3 regions of the Streptomyces sp. NPDC041796 genome follow, and region 1 is predicted to be linked to each of the others. Evidence: riboswitches for the same ligand, from Rfam matches in the RefSeq annotation. Region 1 holds a riboswitch; each other region holds the start of a gene.
What was found. A riboswitch is a leader RNA that binds a small molecule or an ion and turns the genes downstream of it on or off. The one in region 1 is predicted to bind cyclic di-AMP.

Region 1 (7,537 bases):
GCGACAGAGGGGCACGTCTTGATCCACACCAGTCGCCACGTCCTGCCCGAGTTCACCGAGCGCACCAGCGCCGGGAGCCGCACGCTCGACCCGTACTCCAAGCTCCTGGAGGAGCGGATCGTCCTCCTCGGCACACCGATCGACGAGACCGCCGCCAACGACGTCGTCGCACAGTTCCTCCACCTGGAGTACGCCGCGCCCGACCGGGACATCTCGCTCTACATCAACTCCCCCGGCGGCCCCATCAGCGCCATGACCGCCGTGTACGACACGATGCTGGCCGTCCGGTGCGACGTGGAGACGATCTGCATCGGCCAGGCCGCGTCCACCGCGGCCGTCCTGCTGGCCGCCGGCACGCCCGGCAAGCGCATGGCCCTGCCGGGCGCCCGTGTGCTGGTCCAACAGCCTGCGATGGAGGAGCCCCTGCGGGGACAACCGTCCGACCTGGACATCCACGCGCGCGAGTTGCTGCGACTGCGCGGCCAACTCGCCGGAATGCTCGCCCGCCACACCGGCCGGAGCCGCGAGCGGATCGACGACGACCTGGAGCGCGACACGGTCTTCGACGCGACGGCCGCTGTGGCGTACGGCCTGGTCGACCGTGTCGTCCCCCGCCGGACGAGGTGAGCGGTGCCGGCACCCGAGCCTCCGCCGCTCCCCGCCCTCACCCGGGCCGAATGCGCGTTCGTCGACAGTTGGCTCGAGGTCGTCGACCTCCTGGGGCGGATCAACCCGGCGCGCGCCACCCACACCTACGGCGCCCTGCGCGCGGCACAGGCCCTCGTCGGACGCGCGACGGCGCTGCGCGACGCCCTGACCTCGATGCACGAGCGCGGCGAGTACGACGTGCATGCCCATACGCTGGCGCGGGCACTGCGGGTGCTTGACGGCGAACGGCGCGCGGGACGCGTGACGGTGCCTCAGAATCGAGGTGTGGGACCGACGTAGCTCTCCCCCGAATGGGCTCAGGAGTACGAGGACCGCTCCCCCGTTCAGCGTACGCAACCGGACGAATTTTGTACGACGCGAGTTGCGCTCCAGCTGTACACATCTGGCGGAATATCAGCTTCCGCCGCTGGTACGGGGATCGTCGAGGTCTCGCCGCCGGGCGCCAAATCCCCCCTGTCCACCCGAATGGATCAGTCGTGAGGAGCCTCACAAACGGCCGTTTCGACTCGGAATTTCTCCTCGACATGGGTCAAGATCCCTGACGACGACAAGCCCCCGCCACCGCGGCGGGGCGGTCCGGGCGGACGCCGAGTCCTGCCGCCGTCCGGATGACTGGTCGACAGGAGTGGATCGGCAGGAGTGGAGGACCCAAGCAGTACGGGTGACCGAACGATGTTCGTCCCATCGGTCGCCCTTGGGGTGAAGCCGCGTCAGCGGCCGGGCAACTTCGCCAGTCCGAACCCGACAGGTCATCCTTCACAGGCGGCTGACGAAGGGTTGCGCTATGACCGCGCAGATTCATGTCCCGTCTCTGCTGTCCCGGGCGGGTGCCGTCTCGGCACTCACCCTCGCCGCCGTCGGCGGCCCGATGCTGGCGCCCGGCGCCGTGTCGGAGGCCCAGGCCGCCCCGGCGCACGCCACGAAGGCGCTGAACATCGCCGCCTCCAAGAAGGGTGCACCGTACAAGTACGGAGCGGCCGGCCCGTCCCGGTTCGACTGCTCCGGCCTGACGCTGTACTCGTACAAGAAGGTCGGCAAGACCCTGCCACGCACGGCACAGCAGCAGTACAACAAGACCCGCCACATCTCCGCCTCCAGCCGGCAGAAGGGCGACCTGGTCTTCTTCCATCGCGGGAGCAACGTCTACCACGTCGGCATCTACGCGGGTAACAACAAGATCTGGCACTCGCCGAAGTCGGGGTCGGTGGTGAAGTTGGACAAGATCTGGTCGAAGTCGGTCTGGTACGGACGCGTCCGCTGATCCCGCGGTGACCCTCCGGGCATGAGTCGTGGTGCGGGGGTACTCGTCGGAAATGTCCGGCGAGTACCCCTGCACCGCGCGCAACGAGACGCCCCTGGAGCGTGCCGACCGCAATTTCGCCGAGCTGCTCCAGGAACTGCGCGTCACCCAGACCGGCGTCCAGATCCTGTTCGCCTTCCTGCTGACCCTCGCGTTCACGCCCCGCTTCGGCTCGCTCGACTCCTACCAGCGGGGCATGTACGTCGTGACGCTGCTGCTCTCGGTCGTGGCGGCGGTGCTGCTCACCGCCCCCGCCGCGCTGCACCGCACGCTCTTCCAGCAGGGCGCCAAGGCGCGCATCGTGGCCGTCTCCTCACGGCTGGCGAAGATCGGCCTCGGTGTCCTCGCCCTGGCCCTGACGTGCTCCGTGTCCCTGGTCGTGGACGTGGTGCACGGCCGCCCCGAAGGTCTGGCGGCCGGTGCCTTCACCCTGCTGGTCTGCGCCGGGCTGTGGGGGTTCCTCCCGCGTCTCGTACGGCGGGGGCTCAGCACCCCGCCACCGCAGCGGCCGGCGGCGACACATCCGGGGCGGCGAGTCCGCCACCGCTGACACCCCGCATGCGCCCTGGCGGGTACGCGGCCGTCCGCGCTCCGGCGAGCAGCCGGCTTGAGCGGGAGGCGGGCGCGGCACCGGGCGGGCACCGCTGAACGGCCTCACGGGCGGCCGGCCCGCGGGTGGGGACGTCCACCTCGCGGCGGCTTCGGGCGCGGGGACGTGCTCATGGGGCGCGCGGACGCGGGATGGCGTGGAATGCAGGGCACGGGACGCGGGACGGCGTCGGACGGGCACAGGCGCGGCGCTGTCTCGGGCCGGGGCCCGCGCACGGAGTGGTTCGGTTCCGGCGCTGTCCCGGGCGGGCCCGCGCACGGACTGGTTCGGGTCCGGCGTTCGGGGGTGCGCTCAGGTCTGGACCGGAACCGTCCACGGGAGGGCGATCCAGACGGTCTTGCCGCCCTCCGGGGTCGGGGTGACCGAGAGGCGACCGCCGCATTCCGCGGTGAGCCAGCGGATGATGACCATTCCGCGGCCGTTGTCCTGCTGCACGGCGGCGGGCAGCCGCTGCGGCCAGCGCGGGTGGCTGTCGGTGACTCCGATGCGCAGCCGCTCGTCGCGCTCCAGCCTTACGTCCACGGTGAACGTCGGCGACTGGCCGAAGGTGTGCTGGACGGCGTTGGTGGCCAGTTCCGAGACGATCAGCCGTACCGTGTCGGCCGTCTCGGCCTCGGCGGGGAGGCCCCATTCCGTGAGGACGTCCGCCACGTATCTCCGGGCGGTGGAGACCGAGGCGGGATCGCTCGGCAGAGTGACGGATGCTTCCTGATGGTCTGCCATGGCGACGCTGTCCCTTTCCCACCGGGGCCGGACTCCGACACGAACCGGATGTTTTGTGAGGACGGCCTCGGATTGCGCTTCGCGCCAGACTGCCACTTATGTCGCCCCTGTTGGGGGCGATCCCCCAAGATATGCATATATCTGTCGCTCGAAGCGGTGAACTCTGCTACGCGAGAACGGATTTGGACGGCAAACTGGTGGGTTGGCCCGGCTGCGGGAGGAGGCGGTCATGCGAGGCACTCGGCACGGCCCGGCGGTACGGCGGCGCAAGCTCGGTGAGGAGTTGCGCGGACTGCGCCTGGCCGCCGGCCTCACAAGCCGCGAGGCGGCACGGCTGGTGGGCTGGCACCAGTCGAAGGTGAGCCGGATCGAGACGGGTACGAGTGGGGTGACGGGGGCCGACGTGGCGCGGCTGCTCGACGCCTACGGGGTCCACGACCCGCGGTTGCGGGCCCTGTTGGAGGCGTTGGCGGGAGCGGCGGCCGACGGTGGCGGCGCGGGGTGGTGGCATGCGTACCGGGGCGTGCTCCCGCCTCCGTACCAGGATTTCATCAGCCTGGAGGCACAGGCGTGCACGGCCCGCACCCTGGAGACGTCCGTGGTGCCGGGGCTGCTGCAGACCGCGGAGTACGCACGCGCGGTGACACGTGCGGCGCTGGACGGGGCTCCGGCCGCGACGGTCGACTCGCTGGTGCGGGTGCGGATCGCGCGGCAGGAGGTGCTGCGCGCCGGTCGTCCGCTGCGACTGGAGGCGGTGATCGACGAGGCGGTGCTGCGGCGGCAGGTGGGCGGCCCGGGGGTGATGAGGGAGCAGTTACGGCAGTTGCTGGAGTGGGCAAAGTTGCCCCATGTGCGGCTTCAGGTGCTGCCGTTCTCGTCGGGTGAGTACGTCGGACTCTCCGGCCCTTTCGTTATTTTCTCCTTTCCGAACATTTCTGATCTGGATGTGGTTGCTCTTGACCACTTGACGAGTAGCCTCTATCTGGAACGCACGGAAGACCTCGAGGCGTACGGCGCCGCCTTCCGCACCATGCAGGCGCTCGCCCTGTCGCCCGAGGACACATCGGACCTCATCGCCGGGATCGGTGACGGCGCGTAGGGAGAGGCACCCCCCATGTCTGCTTACCTCGCACACCACGACGGCCCGCGCTGGTGGCGCAGCAGCCGCAGCGTCGGCATGAACAACTGTGTCGAGGCCGCCCGCCTCGACGGCGCGCACCTGGCCGTACGCGACTCGAAGAACACCTCCAGGCCGCCACTGCGGTTCTCCGCGGCGGCCTGGACCTCCTTCGTCTCCTCCCTGAAGTCCTGAGGGAGTTCAGCCGACCGGAACCGGTGCCGTACGGAGGATCGTGGCGACCGCCTCGTCCACCTGACCCTCCGTCAGGTCCGCGCGCGCCGTGAGGCGGAGGCGCGAGATGCCGTCCGGCACCGACGGCGGCCGGAAGCATCCCACCGCGAGCCCCTCGGCCCGGCAGTCGGCCGCCCACTTCACCGCCTGCTCCGGCGACGGCGCGCGTACGGAGACCACGGCGGCGTCCGGCCGCACGGCGGTCAGCCCCGCGGCCGTCAGCCGGGTGTGCAAAGTGGCCGCCACCGTACGCGCCCGGCCCGCCAGGCCCGGCTCGGCGCGCAGCAGCCTCAGGCTCGCCAGCGCGGCACCCGCCGCCGCCGGGGCGAGGCCCGTGTCGAAGATGAACGTCCGAGCGGCGTTGACCAGGTGGTCGATCACCCGCGCCGGTCCGAGGACCGCGCCACCCTGGCTGCCCAGGGACTTGGAGAGCGTGAGCGTGGCGACCACGTCCGGGGCGCCCGCGAGTCCCACCGCGTGCAGCGCGCCGCGCCCGCCGTCACCCAGCACGCCAAGACCGTGCGCGTCGTCGACCACCAGGGCCGCGCCGTGCGCCCGGCACGCCGTCGCGAATCCGGCCAGCGGCGCCGCGTCCCCGTCGACGGAGAAGACCGAGTCGGTGACCACGAGCGCCCGGCGCCCCGGGTGGGCGTCCAGGGTCTTGGCGACCGCGTCGGGATCGGCGTGCGGCACGACGGCCGTCTCGGCGCGGGAGAGCCGGCAGCCGTCGACGATCGAGGCGTGGTTGCCCGCGTCCGAGACGATCAGCGAGCCCCGGGCGCTCAGCGCGGTCAGGGCGGCGAGGTTGGCCGCGTACCCCGAGGAGAACACCAGCGCCGCCTCGAAGCCGCAGAACGCCGCCAGCTCCCGCTCCAGCTCGGCGTGGAGCTCGGTGGTGCCGGTCACCAGCCGTGAACCGGTGGCGCCGGCACCCCAGCGGCGGGCGGCGCCGGCGGCCGCCGCGGTGATGTCCGGGTGGTGGGTGAGACCCAGGTAGTCGTTGCTCGCGAGATCCAGGAGGTCCGGCACGGCCGGTCGCGGCCGCAGCGTGCGGACGAGACCGGCGTCCTCACGGCGGCGCGCCTCCTCGTCGGTCCAGTCGAAGGGCGAGCCGGTGGCCGGGGCGAGCGGCGGGTCGAGCGGAGCCTGGGGCATGTCTGGGTCCCTTTTGTAGACAGCGAACAGACCCTAATGGTGGTCGGGTGGTACCGGAGTGTGGTTATACACACACTCGAAACGGGCTCTCCTGTGGAGTTCCTCCTTGGCCCGGGGCCGTGCCGTAGGCCAGGATCAGCGTCATGGACCTGCTGAATACGCTGGTGGAGAAGGGGCTTCGGCGTGAGTTGCCGACCCGCGAAGAAGCGCTCGCCGTGCTGGCGACCTCGGACGACGAGCTGCTGGATGTGGTGGCCGCGGCCGGAAAGGTGCGCCGTCAGTGGTTCGGGCGGCGGGTGAAGCTCAATTACCTGGTCAACCTCAAGTCCGGTCTGTGCCCGGAGGACTGCTCGTACTGCTCGCAGCGGCTCGGCTCGAAGGCGGAGATCCTCAAGTACACCTGGCTGAAGCCGGAGGAGGCCTCGAAGGCGGCCGCCGCGGGCGTCGCGGGCGGCGCCAAGCGGGTCTGTCTGGTGGCCAGCGGTCGCGGTCCGACCGACCGGGACGTCGAGCGTGTGGGCAAGACCATCGAGGCCATCAAGGAGGAGAACGAGGGCGTCGAGGTGTGCGCGTGCCTCGGGCTGCTCTCGGACGGCCAGGCGGAGCGGCTGCGGTCGGCGGGTGCCGACGCGTACAACCACAACCTCAATACGTCGGAGGGGACGTACGGGGACATCACGACCACGCACACCTACGCGGACCGGGTCGACACCGTGCAAAAGGCGCACGCGGCGGGCCTGTCGGCGTGTTCGGGCCTGATCGCGGGCATGGGCGAGAGCGACGAGGACCTGGTCGACGTGGTCTTCGCGCTGCGCGAACTGGACCCGGACTCGGTGCCGGTGAACTTCCTCATCCCCTTCGAGGGCACGCCGCTGGCCAAGGAGTGGAACCTGACCCCGCAGCGGGCGCTGCGCATCCTGGCGATGGTCCGGTTCGTCTGCCCGGACGTGGAGGTCCGCCTCGCGGGCGGGCGCGAGGTGCACCTGCGGACGCTCCAGCCGCTGGCGCTGCACCTGGCCAACTCGATCTTCCTGGGCGACTACCTCACCAGCGAGGGCCAGGCCGGCAAGGCGGACCTGGAGATGATCGCGGACGCCGGATTCGAGGTGGAGGGCACGGACACCACCACGCTGCCCGAGCACCGCGCGGACGCCGCCTCCTGCGGAACCGGTGGCGGCGGCTGCGGCTCCGGATCCGTGTGCTCCTCCGAGGAGCCCGCCCCCGCCGCCACGGCCGAGCAGGCCCGTACCGACCAGGCCCGTACCGACCTCGTCGCCGTGCGCCGCCGGGGCGCCGGTACCGACCTCGCCCCCAATGCGTGAGTCCGACGCCGCCGAGCTGATCGCCCTCGACCGGGCCCACGTGTGGCACCCGTACGGCCCGATGCCGGGCCGTACCGATCCGCTCGTCGTGGAGTCCGCCTCCGGGGTGCGGCTGCGGCTCGCCCAACCGGCGTACGGCCGGGACGAACTGGTCGACGGCATGTCGTCCTGGTGGTCCGCCGTCCACGGCTACAACCACCCTGTCCTCAACGAGGCGGTGCGCGGCCAGCTGGACCGGATGAGTCATGTGATGTTCGGCGGGCTCACCCATGAGCCCGCCGTGCGGCTGGCCACCCGGCTGGTCGAGATCACCCCGGAGCCGCTGCGGCACGTCTTCCTCTGCGACTCAGGCTCGGTGTCGGTCGAGGTCGCGATCAAGATGTGCCTGCAGTACTGGCGCTCGGTGG
Region 2 (7,537 bases), on a different contig from region 1:
CGCGTACGACACCACCGGCCAGTGGAACGGCACCCCGGGGGCGACCACGGCCGCCACCTCCTTCGAGACCGGCGCCTACGACGCCACCGCCTGGAACTACGCCGCCGCGCCGACCGAGACGTTCACCGTCCCCGAGCAGTACGACTACGCGGCCGCGGACCAGCTCCCCGCGCCGGAACCCCTCGCGGAGTCCCCGTCGGCGCACGAGTCCGCCGCCGAGGCGGAACCGGAGTACGAGCTCGGCCCCGACGACGAACCCTCGGCCGAGCCCGATTCCGGGGCGGAGCCCGAGGACCTGCACGAGAGCCTCACCGAAACCGCACTCGCACCCGTCGCCGCCCCCCGGCCCAGCCGCCGTTCCGGCGGAGGCGGTGGCGGCAGCCGCGGCCGCCGCCGGACCCCTGCCAAACGTTCCGCGCTCCTCACCGTCGCCATGCCCTCCGCCTGTGTGATGGGCGTCGCCGGTATCGCCGCCGCGTCCGTCAGCGGCCTCACGGGCAGCGCCACCGGCGAGACCAAGAGCGACGAGAAGACGGTGACCGCCGCCGACCCGGCCTCGGTCCAGCCGGTCGTCGCCAACAGCGAGCTGGACACCCAGCTTGCCGCGCTCAGCGCCGACGCCCGCGACTTCGGTGACCGCGCGAGCCGCACCCAGGAGCGCATCGACCTCAAGGCGCGCCAGGAGGCGGAGCGCAAGAAGCGCGAGGAGGAGGCGGCCCGCCGCGAGGCGCTGCGCCCCAAGTTCGCCCTCCCCGTCGGCCTGCACCAGCTCAGCGCCCAGTACGGGCAGGCGGGCGTCAACTGGATGTCCCTGCACACCGGTATCGACTTCCCCGTCCAGTACGGGACCCCCGTCATGGCCGCGACCGACGGCACCGTGCGCACCCAGTGGAACAGCGCCTACGGGAACATGGCGATCGTGACCGCCAAGGACGGCACCGAGACCTGGTACTGCCACCTCAGCAGCACCAAGATCCGGTCCGGCGAGGTCAAGGCCGGCGAGGTCATCGCCTACTCGGGCAACTCCGGCAACTCCACCGGACCGCACCTGCACTTCGAGGTACGGCCCGGCGGCGGCGCCGCGATCGACCCGCTGCCGTGGCTGCGCAGCCACGGCCTCGACCCGACCTCCTGACCGCTACGGCTTTCCGAGCGGCCTACAGCTTCTCGACCGGCGCGTACCGCAGCAGCAGCCGCTTCGGCTTCTCGTCCCCGAAGTCGATCGTCGCCTGCGCGTCCCCGCCCGCTCCCGTCACCGCCATGACGGTCCCGAGCCCGAACTGGTCGTGCGTCACCCGGTCCCCGACCGCCAGGGAGATCACCGGCTTGTCCGTCGTACGCCGGGTGGCGAAGCCGGAGGGGCCGCCGGCCCGCGACCTCGACGACAGTGACGACGACAGCGACGACGCGATGCCGGACGTCGGCCCGGCGGGCTTGGCCATCGCACCCGTGCGCTTCCACTCCAGGTGCTGTCCGGGGATCTCCTCCAGGAACCGCGAGGGCGGGTTGTACGAGGGCTGCCCCCACGCGCTGCGCATCGACGACCGCGTCAGATAGAGCCGCTCGCGGGCACGCGTGATGCCCACGTACGCCAGCCGCCGCTCCTCCTCCAGCTCCTTGGTCTGGCCGAGGGCACGCATGTGCGGGAAGACACCGTCCTCCATGCCGGTCAGGAACACCACCGGGAACTCCAGGCCCTTGGCGGTGTGCAGGGTCATCAGCGTGATGACACCGGACCCCTCCTCGTCCTCGTCCGGGATCTGGTCGGAGTCGGCGACGAGCGCGACCTGCTCCAGGAACTCGGCCAGGGTGCCGGGCTCCTCGCCGCGCTCCTGCTCGAACTCGAGGGCGACGGCGGCGAGCTCCTGGAGGTTCTCGATGCGGGTCTCGTCCTGCGGGTCGGTGGAGGCCTGGAGCTCGGCGAGGTATCCCGTGCGCTCCAGGACGGCCTCCAGCACCACCGCCGGGCCGGCGCCCGAGTCCACGATGGTGCGGAGCTCCTCCATGAGCGTGTTGAACCGCTTCACGGCGTTCGCCGACCGGGCGGCCATGCCGTACGCCTCGTCGACGCGGCGCAGCGCCTGCGGGAAGGTGATCTTCTCGCGCAGCGCCAGTGCGTCGATCATCGCCTCGGCGCGCTCGCCGATGCCGCGCTTGGGGACGTTGAGGATGCGGCGCAGCGGGACGTTGTCCTCGGGGTTGGCCAGGACGCGCAGGTAGGCCAGCACGTCCCGGACTTCCTTGCGTTCGTAGAAGCGGACGCCGCCGACGACCTTGTACGGCAGGCCGACGCGGATGAAGATCTCCTCGAAGACACGGGACTGGGCGTTCGTCCGATAGAAGACGGCGACGTCGCCGGCCCTGGCGTCGCCCGCGTCCGTCAGCCGGTCGATCTCGTCGGCGACGAACTGCGCCTCGTCGTGCTCGGTGTCCGCGACGTACCCGATGATCCGGGCGCCCTCGCCTGCGTTGGTCCACAGGTTCTTGGGGCGGCGGCTCTCATTGCGCTCGATGACCGCGTTGGCGGCGGAGAGGATGGTCTGCGTGGAGCGGTAGTTCTGCTCCAGCAGGATCGTGGTCGCGTCCGGGTAGTCCTCCTCGAACTGGAGGATGTTGCGGATGGTGGCGCCGCGGAAGGCGTAGATCGACTGGTCGGCGTCGCCCACGACGCACAGCTCGGCCGGGTCCAGGTCCTCGTAACCGGTGCCCACCAGTTCGCGTACGAGCGTGTACTGGGCGTGGTTGGTGTCCTGGTACTCGTCGACGAGCACGTGGCGGAAGCGGCGGCGGTAGTGCTCGGCGACGTCCGGGAACGCCTGGAGCAGGTGGACCGTCGTCATGATGATGTCGTCGAAGTCCAGGGCGTTGGCCTCGCGCAGCCGTGCCTGGTACATCCGGTACGCCTCGGCGAGCGTCTTCTCGAACCCGTCGGCGGCCTGGTCGGCGAAGGCCTCCTCGTCGATCAGCTCGTTCTTCAGGTTCGAGATCTTGGCGCTGAACGACTTCGGCGGGAAGCGCTTGGGGTCGAGGTCGAGATCGCGGCAGACCAGCGCCATCAGCCGCTTGGAGTCGGCGGCGTCGTAGATGGAGAAGGACGACGTGAAGCCGAGCTTCTTGGACTCGCGGCGCAGGATGCGGACGCACGCGCTGTGGAAGGTCATGACCCACATGGCGTTGGCGCGCGGGCCGACGAGCTGCTCGACGCGCTCCTTCATCTCACCGGCGGCCTTGTTGGTGAAGGTGATCGCCAGTATCTGCCCGGGGTGGACGTGCCGGGTGCCCAGCAGGTGGGCGATGCGGTGGGTCAGCACCCGGGTCTTGCCGGAGCCGGCGCCGGCGACAATGAGCAGCGGCGAGCCGGTGTGCACGACGGCGGCGCGCTGCTGCTCGTTCAGCCCCTCCAGCAGCGCGGCGGGGTCCACGACGGGACGCGGGGCACCGTCGCGGTAGTGGGTGTCCCGGGCCGGGGGCACGTCGAAGCGGTCCCCGAAGAGGTCGTGCGGGACCTCCTCCGCGGCCGGGCCGTGCCCGGGGCCCTCGGAGTCCTCGGGCGGCGGGGGCTCCTCGGAGGGGTGGTTCCGGAGGTCCGCCAGGAAGCTGTCGTCAAAGAGGCTGCTCATCGCCTATCGAGTCTAGGCCGCCCCACTGACAGCCGTGGACGAACCGGGAACAGGCCCGATTCGTCACGCTCCGTACCGCGTCGACGACATCACGCCAAGGTCACGAATACGTATCGGGCATATCGAACATCAACCTTCACAGCACCACCACAGGTTGGCTAGCGTGCTCGCCCAAGCGGTCCGTTCTCTCTTCGGCGAACCACGCCAGTCGGATCGCCCACGCCGAATCCGTGCTGCCGCCACGGCAGTTCGGAACCGGGGACCCACCACGTACGACCGAGGTGAATCGGCCCGCAGCCGCTCGGGCACGGCCGTAGGGCACCTTCCGTTCCGCCCGAACCTGACAGCTGACCCGGTAGGCGGTCCACGGAAGGAGATGCCGACCTTGGCGTCGCATCGCAAGCCGCGCACATCGCGCACCTTGCAGACCCTGCATGCCCACCACCCCGCCGTCGGGGTCACGACGGCCGCCGCCCTGGCCTCGGTCACGTTCCTGTCGTCACAGAGCGCGACCGCGGCGTCCGGTGGCCCGGGTGACCAGGACCGGGGGCCGACGGTCGAGGAGGTTCAGAGAAAGGTCGACGACCTCTACCGGCAGGCGGGCACGGCGACGCAGCAGTACGGCAAGGCCAGGGAAGCCACGGACGAGCAGCGGCGCGAGGCCGGCGGGACACTCGCCGGCGCCGCCCGGCGTACGGAAGCGCCGGAGCAGTCCCGCCGCCCCCTCGGTAGCCACGCGGCCACGCGGTACGGGTCGGGCGGGTCGGCTCCGACCACGTCGCTGGTCTTCCCGGACGGCCCGCAGGCGGTCGTGGACCAGGCTCCGCCGGTGGACCGGCTCATGGACCACCGGCACGAGACGCTCACCGGCCATCGGCACGAGGCGCTCACCGACCACCGGCACGAGACGCTCACCGACCACCGGGCGCAGCGGGGCGAGGCCGAGGTCACGGAGCAGCGGGTGGAGGCCGGGGCCGCCCGGCAGCAGGCGGAGGCGACACGGAAGCAGGAGTCGCTCACCGCCTCCCAGGCCTCCCTCCGCACCGCCAAGCAGACCGTGCAGCGCAAGCTCGGCGAGGCTCGGTCGCTGCTGGCGCGGCTGACGGCGGAGGAGCGGGGGCGCCAGGAGGACGCCCGCCGCAAGGCCGAGGAGCAGCGGCAGCAAGAACAACAGGATCACCTGCATCAGCACCAGCTCCAGCAGCCGGACGACGACAGTGGCTACACCGCCAAGGCCCGCGAGGTGCTCGCCTTCGCCGAGGCGCAGATCGGCAAGCCGTACGTGTGGGGCGCGACCGGCCCGAGCTCGTACGACTGTTCCGGGCTCACCCAGGCCGCGTGGCGGGCGGCGGGGGTCGACCTCCCCCGTGCGGCCCGGGACCAGGTGCTGGCGGGCACCCGGGTCGCGACGGAGGACCTGCGCCCCGGCGACCTGGTGTTCTTCTACGACGACATCAGGCACGTCGGCATCTACAAGGGCGACGGGAAGATGATCCACGCGCTGGGTCCCGGGGCGAACGTGCGCGAGGAGTCCATCCACTGCATGCCCGTCCACAGTGGCGTGCGCCCGGCCTGACGACCGCACAGGGGGATCACATGGGGGGAACCGTGACCGACCGCCGGCTCACCGTCCTGTTCGCACCGGAGAGCGCGTACGGGCCGACGAACAACTGCGTCGGGATCGCGGACGTGCTGCGGCGCCGCGGCCACCGGGTGGTGTTCGCCGCGGAGGCGTCCTGGAGGGTGAGGCTGAGCGCGCTCGGCTTCGAGGAGGACCTCGTCCGTCTCGCTCCTCCCCCGGACGGGGAGGAGGACGCGGGCCGGTTCTGGAAGGACTTCGTGCGGGACACCGCTCCGGAGTTCCGCAAGCCGACCTTCGAGCAGCTCGGCACCTGGATCAGACCGGTCCGGACGGAGCTGGTCTCGGGCGCCCGCCACTGCGAGCCGCAGCTGAAGGCGGTCGTCGAGCGGGTGCGCCCGGACGTGATCGTCGAGGACAACGTGGTGGCGTTCCCCGCCCTGCTGACCGCCGGAGTGCCGTTCGTACGCATCGTCTCCTGCAACCCGCTGGAGATCAGGAGTCCGGGCGTCCCGCCGGCCTTCTCCGGCTACCCGGCGGGCGACGATTCCGGCTGGGCGGCCTTCCGGGCCGAGTACGACCGTACGCACCGGGAGCTGTGGGCCGACTTCAGCACCTGGGTGGCCGAGCAGGGGGCGCCGCCCCTGCCCGAGCTGGAGTTCATCCACGAGGCCGGGACGAATCTGTACGTGTATCCCGAGGCGGCCGACTACGCGCGCGTGCTGCCGCCGCACTGGCACCGGCTGGACTCGTGCGTACGGGAGACGGACGAGGACTTCGTCCTGCCGCCGGAGCTCGCGCCCTCCGGGGCGGACGGCGAGCCGCCGTTGATCTACTTCTCGCTCGGCTCCCTGGGATCCGCGGACGTGGAACTGATGCGCCGCGTGATCGGGGTCCTGGCGCGGACGCCGTACCGCTACATCGTCTCCAAGGGGCCGCTGCACGCCGAGATCGAGCTGGCGCCGAACATGTGGGGCGCGGAATTCCTGCCCCAGACGTCGGTCCTTCCCCTGGTCGACCTGGTGATCACGCACGGCGGCAACAACACGACGACGGAGGCGCTGCACTTCGGGAAGCCGATGATCGTGCTGCCGCTGTTCTGGGACCAGTACGACAACGCGCAGCGCATGCAGGAGCTGGGCTTCGGCGTCCGGCTGGACACCTACCGGTTCACGGACGAGGAACTGACCGGGGCCCTGGAGCGGCTGCTCGGCGACACGTCCCTGCGCGAGCGGCTGGCGGCGACGGGTGCGGTGATCCGCGAACGGGACGGGCTGCGGCGGGCGGCCGAGCTCATCGAGGAGGCGGCCGCCCGGGGCGCCTGACGGGCGATCAGGTCCAGAGCGTGGCGATGAAGATGTTCACCATGGTCAGGCCGCCGACGGCCCCGAAAACCGCCTTGTCGACCCGCTCCTCGTCCCGCTTGACGTAGACCAGGCCGAGGATGACGACCAGGATGGCCAGCTTCACACCGATCTTGACGTTGTTCACGGTCTGGTCGTCGGCCTGGTTGAGCCCGACCAGGACCACGCCCGTGAGCAGCATGGTCAGGGCGCCGTGCAGCATCGCGGGGCCGAAACGCGCCGCACCCTCCCCCATCGCCTTCATCTGCGTCATGAAGCCGCCCAGCAGAGCGGCGATACCGATGATGTGCAGCGCGACGAAGACATTGATGAGTACGTCCATGGGGCGGAGCCTAGCCCGGGCGTTACCACCGGTCTCCGGCCAGGGTCACCTCATTCGTCGCATCGGTCGCAGGTGATATGGAATGCGGGATTCCGAGCAGGTGGGCTCTTGCGGAATACGCTCCTGAACCCTCACCTGCGGCCAATTGCGGTCATACCGCCTCTCGACCGTGACCCCCAGGTTTAGCGTCCTCCCCCAGGCCCCGTCCCCGCCGAAGGGAAGTGACCGCCGCCGTGGCAACGCACCGGAAACCGAAGCAGCAGCCGTTGAGCGGCCGCGCGGCCGTCACCCTGGCACTCGCCGGGGCGGCCACCGCCACCGCCTTCGAAGGCTCCGGGTACGCCGAACCCCACCTCACGCCCGGCCAGGTGAAGGCCAAGGCCGACCTGCTGTACCAGGAGGCGGAGGAGGCCACCCAGAAGTACAACGGGGCCAAGGAGGAGGTGGAGCGGGCCGAGGCGGCCCTGGGCGCCCTGCGCGACGAGGCCGCCCGCCGGACCGCCCGCCTCAACGCCGCCCGCAACGCGCTCGGCTCCGTGGCGACGGCCCAGTACCGGGGCGGCGGCGGCCTCGACCCGGCCGCCCAGCTTGCGCTCTCCAGCGACCCCGACGCGTACCTCCGGGGCGCCGCCCTCGCGGACCGGGTGGGCGA
Region 3 (7,537 bases), on a different contig from region 1:
CGCCACGAACCGGAGCCTCTCGGCGCCGTACTCCTTGATCACGGCGGCGTACTCGTGGCAGGCCGCGAAGGTCCGCTCCAGCGCCTCGGGCGCGAGCCGCCCGGTCCTGTCGACGCCCTGGCCCAGCCGCACGATCGTCATCCGGCGGTCCAGGTCCGTGACTTCGCCGGTCGACGGGTCGACGTCGGCGACGAGCAGACGGATGGAGTTCGTACCGCAGTCGATGGCGGCGACGCGGGTCATTCGCCGGCCTCCTCGTCCCGGTGGGCGGTGACGCAGGGGCCCTTGGCCCACCACTCCGGCAGCATCGCGATGGCCTCGTCGCCCAGCGGGTTCACCCCCGGCCCGGCGGCCAGCGAGTGGCCGACGAGCACGTGCAGGCACTTCACCCGGTCCGGCATGCCGCCGGCGCTCGGGAAGCCCTCCAGGACCTCGATGGCGTCGCGGCGCGCGATGTAGTCCTCGTGCGCCGCGCGGTAGGCGGCGGCGAGTTCCGGGTCGCTCTGGAGACGCTCGGTCATCTCCTTCATGACGCCGTTCGCCTCCAGCGTGCCGATCGCGGAGGCCGCGCGCGGGCACGTGAGGTAGTACGTCGTCGGGAACGGCGTGCCGTCGGGGAGCCGGGGCGCGGTCTCCACCACGTCCGGGTTGCCGCACGGGCAGCGGTGCGCGATGGCGCGCAGGCCGCGCGGCGGGCGGCCGAGCTGTTCCTTGAACGCCGCGACGTCCGCCTCGGTGGGCTCGGTGCGTTCGGTCTGCGGAGGGGGCGTTTCCATGCCTGCCTTGGGTTCTACTTGCGGTCGGTGCGGTCGGCGGTGTCCACGCCGTCCCAGAGGTTGGAGTACCAGGGGCGGTCGGCCGCGCCCTGGTCGGTGCGGCGCTGGCGCACCGCGTCGGGGTCGATGACCGTGTAGCCGGTCTCCCCCGGGAGTACATAGTGCAGGTGCTCCCGCGCCAGGCGCTTGATGTACGCGTCGTCCTGGAGCCGCGCCTTCTCGTCGCGCAGCCGTTCGACGCGCTCGCCCGCCTCGGCCGCCAGCCGCTCCTGCTCGGCGATCTCGGCGCGCTGGGACACCCATTGGCGCATCGGGTAGGCCAGGGCGACCACCAGCGAGCAGACGACCAGCGCGAGGAAGGCCGCGCGTCCGGTGAGCCGGGAGCGGCGGGCCTGGCGGCGGGTCTGGGAGCGGTAGACGCGGGCGGCGGTCTGCTCGCCGAGCAGTCGCAACCTGGTCGCGGTGGAGAACCGGTCCCGGGCCATGTGTTGTACCCGCCTCCCCTTGCCCGTTACGTACGTACGTCCCCGGACACGGTACGGGACCGTGGCCGGGGACGTACGTAACCCGGGCTGGGAAGGATCAGCCCTTGAAGCGCGGGAAGGCCGAGCGGCCCGCGTACACGGCGGCGTCGTCGAGGATCTCCTCGATGCGCAGCAGCTGGTTGTACTTGGCGACGCGCTCGGAGCGGGCCGGGGCGCCGGTCTTGATCTGGCCGCAGTTGGTGGCGACGGCCAGGTCGGCGATGGTGACGTCCTCGGTCTCGCCGGAGCGGTGCGACATCATGCACTTGAAGCCGTTGCGCTGGGCCATCTCGACGGCGTCGAGGGTCTCGGTCAGCGAACCGATCTGGTTGACCTTGACCAGCAGGGCGTTGGCGGCGTTCTCCTCGATGCCGCGCGCCAGGCGCTCCGGGTTGGTGACGAACAGGTCGTCGCCGACGAGCTGGACCTTGGAGCCCAGCTTCTCGGTGATGGTCTTCCAGCCGTCCCAGTCGTCCTCGAACAGCGGGTCCTCGATGGAGACCAGCGGGTACGCGTCGACGAGCTCGGCGTAGTAGTCCGTCATCTCGGCGGCCGAGCGGGACTTGCCCTCGAACTCGTAGGCGCCGTCCTTGTAGAACTCGGACGCGGCGACGTCGAGCGCCAGGGCGATGTCCTTGCCCGGGGCGTAACCGGCCTGCTTGATGGCCTCGAGGATGAGGTCGAGGGCGGCGCGGTTGGAGTCGAGGTTCGGGGCGAAGCCGCCCTCGTCGCCCAGACCCGTGGAGAGGCCCTTCTCCTTCAAGACCTTCTTCAGGGTGTGGTAGACCTCGGCGCCCCAGCGAAGGGCCTCGGAGAAGGACTCCGCGCCGATCGGAGCGATCATGAACTCCTGGATGTCCACGTTGGAGTCGGCGTGCGAGCCGCCGTTCAGGATGTTCATCATCGGAACGGGCAGCAGGTGCGCGTTCGGGCCGCCCAGGTAGCGGAAGAGCGGCAGGTCGGACGCCTCGGAGGCGGCGTGCGCGACGGCGAGGGAGACACCGAGGATGGCGTTGGCGCCGAGCGACGACTTGTCCGGGGTGGCGTCCAGGTCGAACATCGCCTGGTCGATCAGCCGCTGCTCGGTGGCGTCGTAGCCGACGAGCTCCGGGCCGATCTGTTCGATGACGGCGAGGACGGCCTTCTCGACACCCTTGCCGAGGTAGCGGTCCTTGTCACCGTCGCGGAGCTCGAGGGCCTCGAACGCTCCGGTGGAGGCACCGGACGGAACGGCAGCACGGCCGGTGCTGCCGTCGTCGAGGCCGACCTCGACCTCGACCGTGGGGTTGCCTCGGGAGTCCAGGATTTCCCGGGCTACGACGACGTCGATGGACGGCACGAGCATCTCCTTCTGGGATGTGACGCAAGATGTGACGCATGGTGGTGCAGGGTCTCTTTGGCCTTGCGGCAAGAGCCTAACCGGCCGCGGAGCCGTGACCAGCCGACGCCCGCCTCCTGGGACGAAAAAGGGCGCACGAGTCGGCATTACGGGCAAAACGACATGAAACTTACCGACGGGTAGCCAGGGTGTGCGAGGGGCCGCTCAGGAGGGCGGAACGGGAAACCCCGGCCCGGCGCGTACGGGGGAAGGACGCGCCGGACCGGGGTGGTCTCACGAGGGTCAGCTCAGGTGGAGCTGCTGGCCCGGGTAGATCAGATCGGCGTCGTCGACGATGTCCTTGTTCAGCTGGAAGAGCTTCTCCCAGCCGCCCGCGACCTTCTTCTCGGCGGCGATGGTGCTGAGGGTGTCGCCGGCCTTCACCTTGTACTCGCCGTCACCCTTCTCGACCTTCTTGCCGGTCGGGGTGGTGACGGTCTTCTTCGACTCGGCCTTGGGAGCGGCCTTGGGCGCGGTGCGCTGCTCGCTGCGCGTGGTGGGCTGCTCGGCCTTGCGCTCCGGCTGCGGCTGGGCCTGCTCGGCGCCGCCGCCGTCGTAGGAGGCGTTGGACAGGCCGACGCCGCAGTGCGGCCAGGCACCCTTGCCCTGGCCGGCGAGGACCTTCTCGGCGATCTCTATCTGCTGCGACTTGGAGGCCTGGTCGGCGGTCGGGGCGTACGCGGTGCCGCCGTAGGCGGCCCAGGTGGAGGCCGAGAACTGCAGGCCGCCGTAGTAGCCGTTGCCGGTGTTGATGGACCAGTTGCCGCCGGACTCGCACTGGGCGACCTTCTCCCACTCGGCGCCGGTGGCGGCCGAGGCGGTCGTGGCGCCCATCAGCGGGGCGGCGACGGCGGCACCGGTGATACCGGCGAACGCGACGAATCGGGCGGCCTTGGAGGGGCGACGGTGCTTGGACTTGCCGGAGAACAGCATGGGACATCTCCTCACCGACGCCTGCGAGGTGAGCTGTCGGGTTCGGGCGAGTGAGTGGCCCGGCCGCGCGGCACCGTGGTGCGCGCGGCTTCACCCCAAGCCGGTTCCATGCCATGTCTCCATGGCCGGGCCCGGCACTTACCTGGGTCCCCCGCTCCTGCCTTCGGCGCATGACGCGACGACTGTTCCCGTCGACCGGCGGCAGGATTCGGCGTTCCGGTCGAAGGGGCCCGCGGTGGCGAGCGGTCACGACCGTAGCCACAGACCTTCCCGAAGTTCAAAGACGGACATCCGGGTCAATCAGCCCTTATCCGCCCGCCATTGACGGGCGTTTACGCAGGTGAAGGGCGGATTGTGCGGTTCGGTGGGCCGTGGCCCGCCCGCCGGGCCGAAGAGATTCATGTCTCACTTACACAGAAGCGGACATACAGCCTCAGTCCTGCGGCTGATCCGTCGTCAGCTCAAGGCTCTGACCGGGGAGAATGAGGTCCGGATCGGCACCGACGGTGTCCTGGTTGGCCTCGTAGAGCGCCGACCAGCCGCCGGGGACCTTGTGCTCGTCCGCGATGACCGACAGGTTGTCGCCGGGCTGGACCGTGTACGCGCCGGGCGCGACGCTCCCCGGGTCGCGTGTCGCCCCGTCACCCCGCGAGGGGTGTCCACCGTTTTCGCGGTCGGTGGCCGAATTGCCGGTATTCGCCGGATCGGTGGGCTTGAGGGTGCTTTCGCCCTCCGGCGTGCCGGGCGTGACCGGTGCGGTGGGGTCGGCGGGGGCGGCCGGGGCCGTGGGGTCGGTCGGCTCCGTCGTCGACGCCTCCTCCTTCGCGGGCTCACCCCGGTGCTTCCCGGTCCCCGGGGCGGGGCTCTGCGGCGCGCCAGGGGTCGTCGGGGCGGGCTCGGTGGGCAGGAGGGACCCGGCCGGGTCGGACGGCTCCGACGGCTCGGGCGTGCCCGTGTCCTCGAGCGTCTCGGTCGGGTCCGCCGCCTCGGGCGTGGCCGGGGCCGTGCCCGTGGGGTCGGCGTCGGGGGAGGTGGTGGCGCCGCCCAGGCCCGCGATGGGGGCGCAGGTCTCCCACGCCTTGACGCCCGTCGCGGCGTAGACCTTCTCGGCGACGGCTATCTGCTCGGTGCGGCTGGCGAGGTCGGGGCGTGCGGCGTGGGCGAGGCCCCCGTACGACTCCCAGGTCTCCTGCGACATCTGCAGGCCGCCGTAGAAGCCGTTACCGAGGTCCGCGCTCCACATGCCGCCGGACTCGCATTCGGCCACCCGGTCCCATGTGGTGGCGTCGGCCGCCGACGCGGAACCCGCGCCGAGCAGCGGGAGCGCGATGGCGGATCCGGTCACCCCTGCCGCGACGACGATGGCGGGGGCTTGACGGGGTCGTCGGTGCCGGCCGTTCCCGGAGCGCATGCGGTGCTGCCTTTCGCGTGACTGCTGAGGTGACGGTGAACGTAGCGGCATTCGAACGCTAGTCACAAGTCGATGCAGCGGAGATTACGCGAAGATCACAGAAATGACGGAGCGTCAGTTATTGGGGGGCGCATACGGGGTGAACTCGACCGGGAGCGTACGCAGTCCCCGCATAATGAGCCCGCCACGCCACCGCAAATCGGCCGGATCCACCGCAAGCCGAAGGTCGGGCAACCGGGTCAGCAGCGTCGCCAGCGCGGTCTGCCCCTCCAGCCGGGCGAGCGGCGCGCCGAGGCAGTAGTGGATGCCGTGCCCGTACCCCAGGTGCTGGTTGTCCCGCCGCGCCAGGTCGAGCGTGTCCGGCTCGTCGAACCGCTCGGGGTCCCTGTCGGCCGCGGCGAGCACGACGAGCACGGGGTCGCCGGCCGCGATCCGCTCGCCGCCGATGGTGAGCGGCTCGGTCGCGAACCGCCACGTCGCCAGCTCCACCGGCCCGTCGTAGCGCAGCAGTTCCTCGACCCCGGTCTCCAGCAGCCCCTGCTCACCGGCGGCCAGGGAGGCCTGGAGGCGTTCACGCTGGCCGGGGTTGCGCAGCAGCGCGTAGACGCCGTTGCCGATGAGGTTGACCGTCGTCTCGAAGCCCGCGAAGAGGAGGATGAACGCCATCGCGGCGGCCTCGTTCTCGGTGAGGTGCTCGCCGTGGTCGGAGGCCTTGATGAGCCCCGAGATCAGGTCGTCCCCCGGCGTCTCGCGCTTGCGGTGGATCAGCTCCAAGAGATAGCCGCGCATCTTCTTCACCGACCGCGCGACCCCACCGCGCGGCCCGCCGCCGTGCCGGATCATCATCCCGGCCCAGTCGCGGAAGTCGTCCTGGTCCTCCCGGGGCACCCCCAGCATGTCGCAAATGGCGTAAATGGGGAGCGGGAAGGCGAACTCATGGATGAGGTCGGCGCTCCCCTTTGTAACGAAGTTGTCGATGAGCCGGTCCGTGAGCTCCTGCACACGCGGAGCGAACTCGGCCACGCGGCGGGGCGTGAACGCCTTCGACACCAGCCGGCGCAGCCGGGTGTGGTCCGGCGGGTCGATGTTGAGCAGATGCGTCATCAGCTCGGCCTTGCGCTCGCCCGGAATGCCGGTCTTGCCCTTGGCGTGCGCGGGCTCGTCGTGGTGCGCGGGGTTCTTGCTCAGCCGCTGGTCGGCCAGCGCCTGTCGCGCGTCCCCGTACCGCGTCACCAGCCACGCCTCGACCCCGCTGGGGAGCCTCGTCCGGTGCACGGGCGCGTGCTCCCGCAGCCAGGCGTAGGCGGGGTACGGATCGGTCGCGAACTCCCAGGTGAAGAGCTCGGGCGCCCCGTCCTCAGAAGTGGCCGGTACGCCGGACCGCGGGGCGCGGGCGCGCGGGGCGTCGGAGGGCGTGGGGCTGTCCGGACCGCCCTGGCCGGCCGGCTGCCCCTCCGGGGCCTCGCCCCGCGAGGCGTCCGGGGCGGCCGGGTGGCGCGGGGCGGCCGGGGTGCCCGACGGGGCGGTTTCGGAGGCGTCCGGGGCGGCTTCGGGGGTGTCCGGCGTGCTCGGGTGGGCGTTCTTGTCGTGCGGGGCGTTCACTCCTCGACGGTATCCGGCGCCGCGGGGGCCTCCGCCGCCCGGATCGCGTCGCGGTAGGCGCGACCGGCCGCGCGCAGGGCCGCCTCGGGGTCGACGCCCGCGGCCTCCGCGCGTACGGCGAGGGCCAGCAGCTCGTAGCCGATGCCGTCACCGGACGGCGGGGCGACGTCCAGACCGGCGTTGCGGACGCGGCTCGCGAGCTTCGCCACCAGGGCGAGGCCCGGCTGGCCGAGCGGGACGCCGTCCGTCACCGACGCGCGCCGCTTCTCGATCGCCTTGGTCCGCAGCCAGTGCTCCTTGACCTCCTCCGGCGTCTCGGCGCGCTCGTCGCCGAAGACGTGGGGGTGGCGGTGGATCAGCTTGTCGACGATCGTGCCGGCCACGTCGTCGATCGAGAACGGCTCCTCCTCGTGCTCCTCGGCGATCCGCGCGTGGAACACCACCTGGAGCAGGACGTCCCCGAGCTCCTCGCGCAGCTCGTCACGGTCGCCGTCCTCGATGGCCTCGACGAGCTCGTACGCCTCCTCGATGCCGTACTTGGCCAGGCCCTCGTGCGTCTGCCGCGACGACCAGGGGCATTCGCGGCGGATGCGGTCCATCACCTCGACCAGGTCCAGCAGCCGGGCGCCGGGCAGGTCGTACGAGCCGGGCAGCAGCTCCAGGTCGGGCATGGCGACCCGGCCTGAGCCCGCCATCCGGGCCAGCCCGTCCGTCAGGGCGCGGTCGCCCTCGCCGGTCGCCACGACCACCACCGCGCGGCCCCCGGCACAGAAGTCGACCAGCTCCTGCGCGGTGGGCGCGGCGATGTCCACGGCGACGCCCGCCTCGCGCAGGTACGGAAGCTGCGGGTGCGCTTCGTCGGCGCACAGGACCCGGTCGGCGTCGTGCAGTGTCCGCCACGCGGGCCAGGACA

Region 2: linked by a shared signal. The riboswitch ahead of ACZ6C1_RS30960 (C40 family peptidase) and the one ahead of ACZ6C1_RS30335 (C40 family peptidase) in region 1 are both predicted to bind cyclic di-AMP.
Region 3: linked by a shared signal. The riboswitch ahead of ACZ6C1_RS21295 (transglycosylase family protein) and the one ahead of ACZ6C1_RS30335 (C40 family peptidase) in region 1 are both predicted to bind cyclic di-AMP.

Annotation. Positions count from the first base shown of each region.
Region 1 covers NZ_JBVJAH010000019.1:10,453-17,989, forward strand. The annotation lists gene ACZ6C1_RS30325 (ATP-dependent Clp protease proteolytic subunit) at 19-627, shown strand; gene ACZ6C1_RS30330 (hypothetical protein) at 631-948, shown strand; cyclic di-AMP (ydaO/yuaA leader) riboswitch at 1,277-1,449, shown strand; gene ACZ6C1_RS30335 (C40 family peptidase) at 1,454-1,930, shown strand; gene ACZ6C1_RS30340 (DUF6328 family protein) at 1,983-2,519, shown strand; gene ACZ6C1_RS30345 (ATP-binding protein) at 2,871-3,302, opposite strand; gene ACZ6C1_RS30350 (helix-turn-helix domain-containing protein) at 3,532-4,401, shown strand; gene ACZ6C1_RS30355 (DUF397 domain-containing protein) at 4,417-4,614, shown strand; gene ACZ6C1_RS30360 (8-amino-7-oxononanoate synthase) at 4,621-5,808, opposite strand; gene bioB (biotin synthase BioB) at 5,952-7,130, shown strand; gene ACZ6C1_RS30370 (adenosylmethionine--8-amino-7-oxononanoate transaminase) at 7,123-7,537, shown strand, end outside.
Region 2 covers NZ_JBVJAH010000020.1:15,363-22,899, forward strand. The annotation lists gene ACZ6C1_RS30950 (M23 family metallopeptidase) at 1-1,135, shown strand, start outside; gene pcrA (DNA helicase PcrA) at 1,158-3,620, opposite strand; cyclic di-AMP (ydaO/yuaA leader) riboswitch at 3,831-3,998, shown strand; gene ACZ6C1_RS30960 (C40 family peptidase) at 3,997-5,196, shown strand; gene ACZ6C1_RS30965 (glycosyltransferase) at 5,217-6,524, shown strand; gene ACZ6C1_RS30970 (hypothetical protein) at 6,532-6,885, opposite strand; gene ACZ6C1_RS30975 (C40 family peptidase) at 7,119-7,537, shown strand, end outside.
Region 3 covers NZ_JBVJAH010000010.1:63,326-70,862, forward strand. The annotation lists gene ACZ6C1_RS21275 (Ppx/GppA phosphatase family protein) at 1-243, opposite strand, end outside; gene ACZ6C1_RS21280 (DUF501 domain-containing protein) at 240-776, opposite strand; gene ACZ6C1_RS21285 (FtsB family cell division protein) at 791-1,261, opposite strand; gene eno (phosphopyruvate hydratase) at 1,359-2,639, opposite strand; gene ACZ6C1_RS21295 (transglycosylase family protein) at 2,922-3,611, opposite strand; cyclic di-AMP (ydaO/yuaA leader) riboswitch at 3,615-3,790, opposite strand; gene ACZ6C1_RS21300 (transglycosylase family protein) at 4,045-4,956, opposite strand; gene ACZ6C1_RS21305 (cytochrome P450 family protein) at 5,137-6,624, opposite strand; gene ACZ6C1_RS21310 (nucleoside triphosphate pyrophosphohydrolase) at 6,621-7,537, opposite strand, start outside.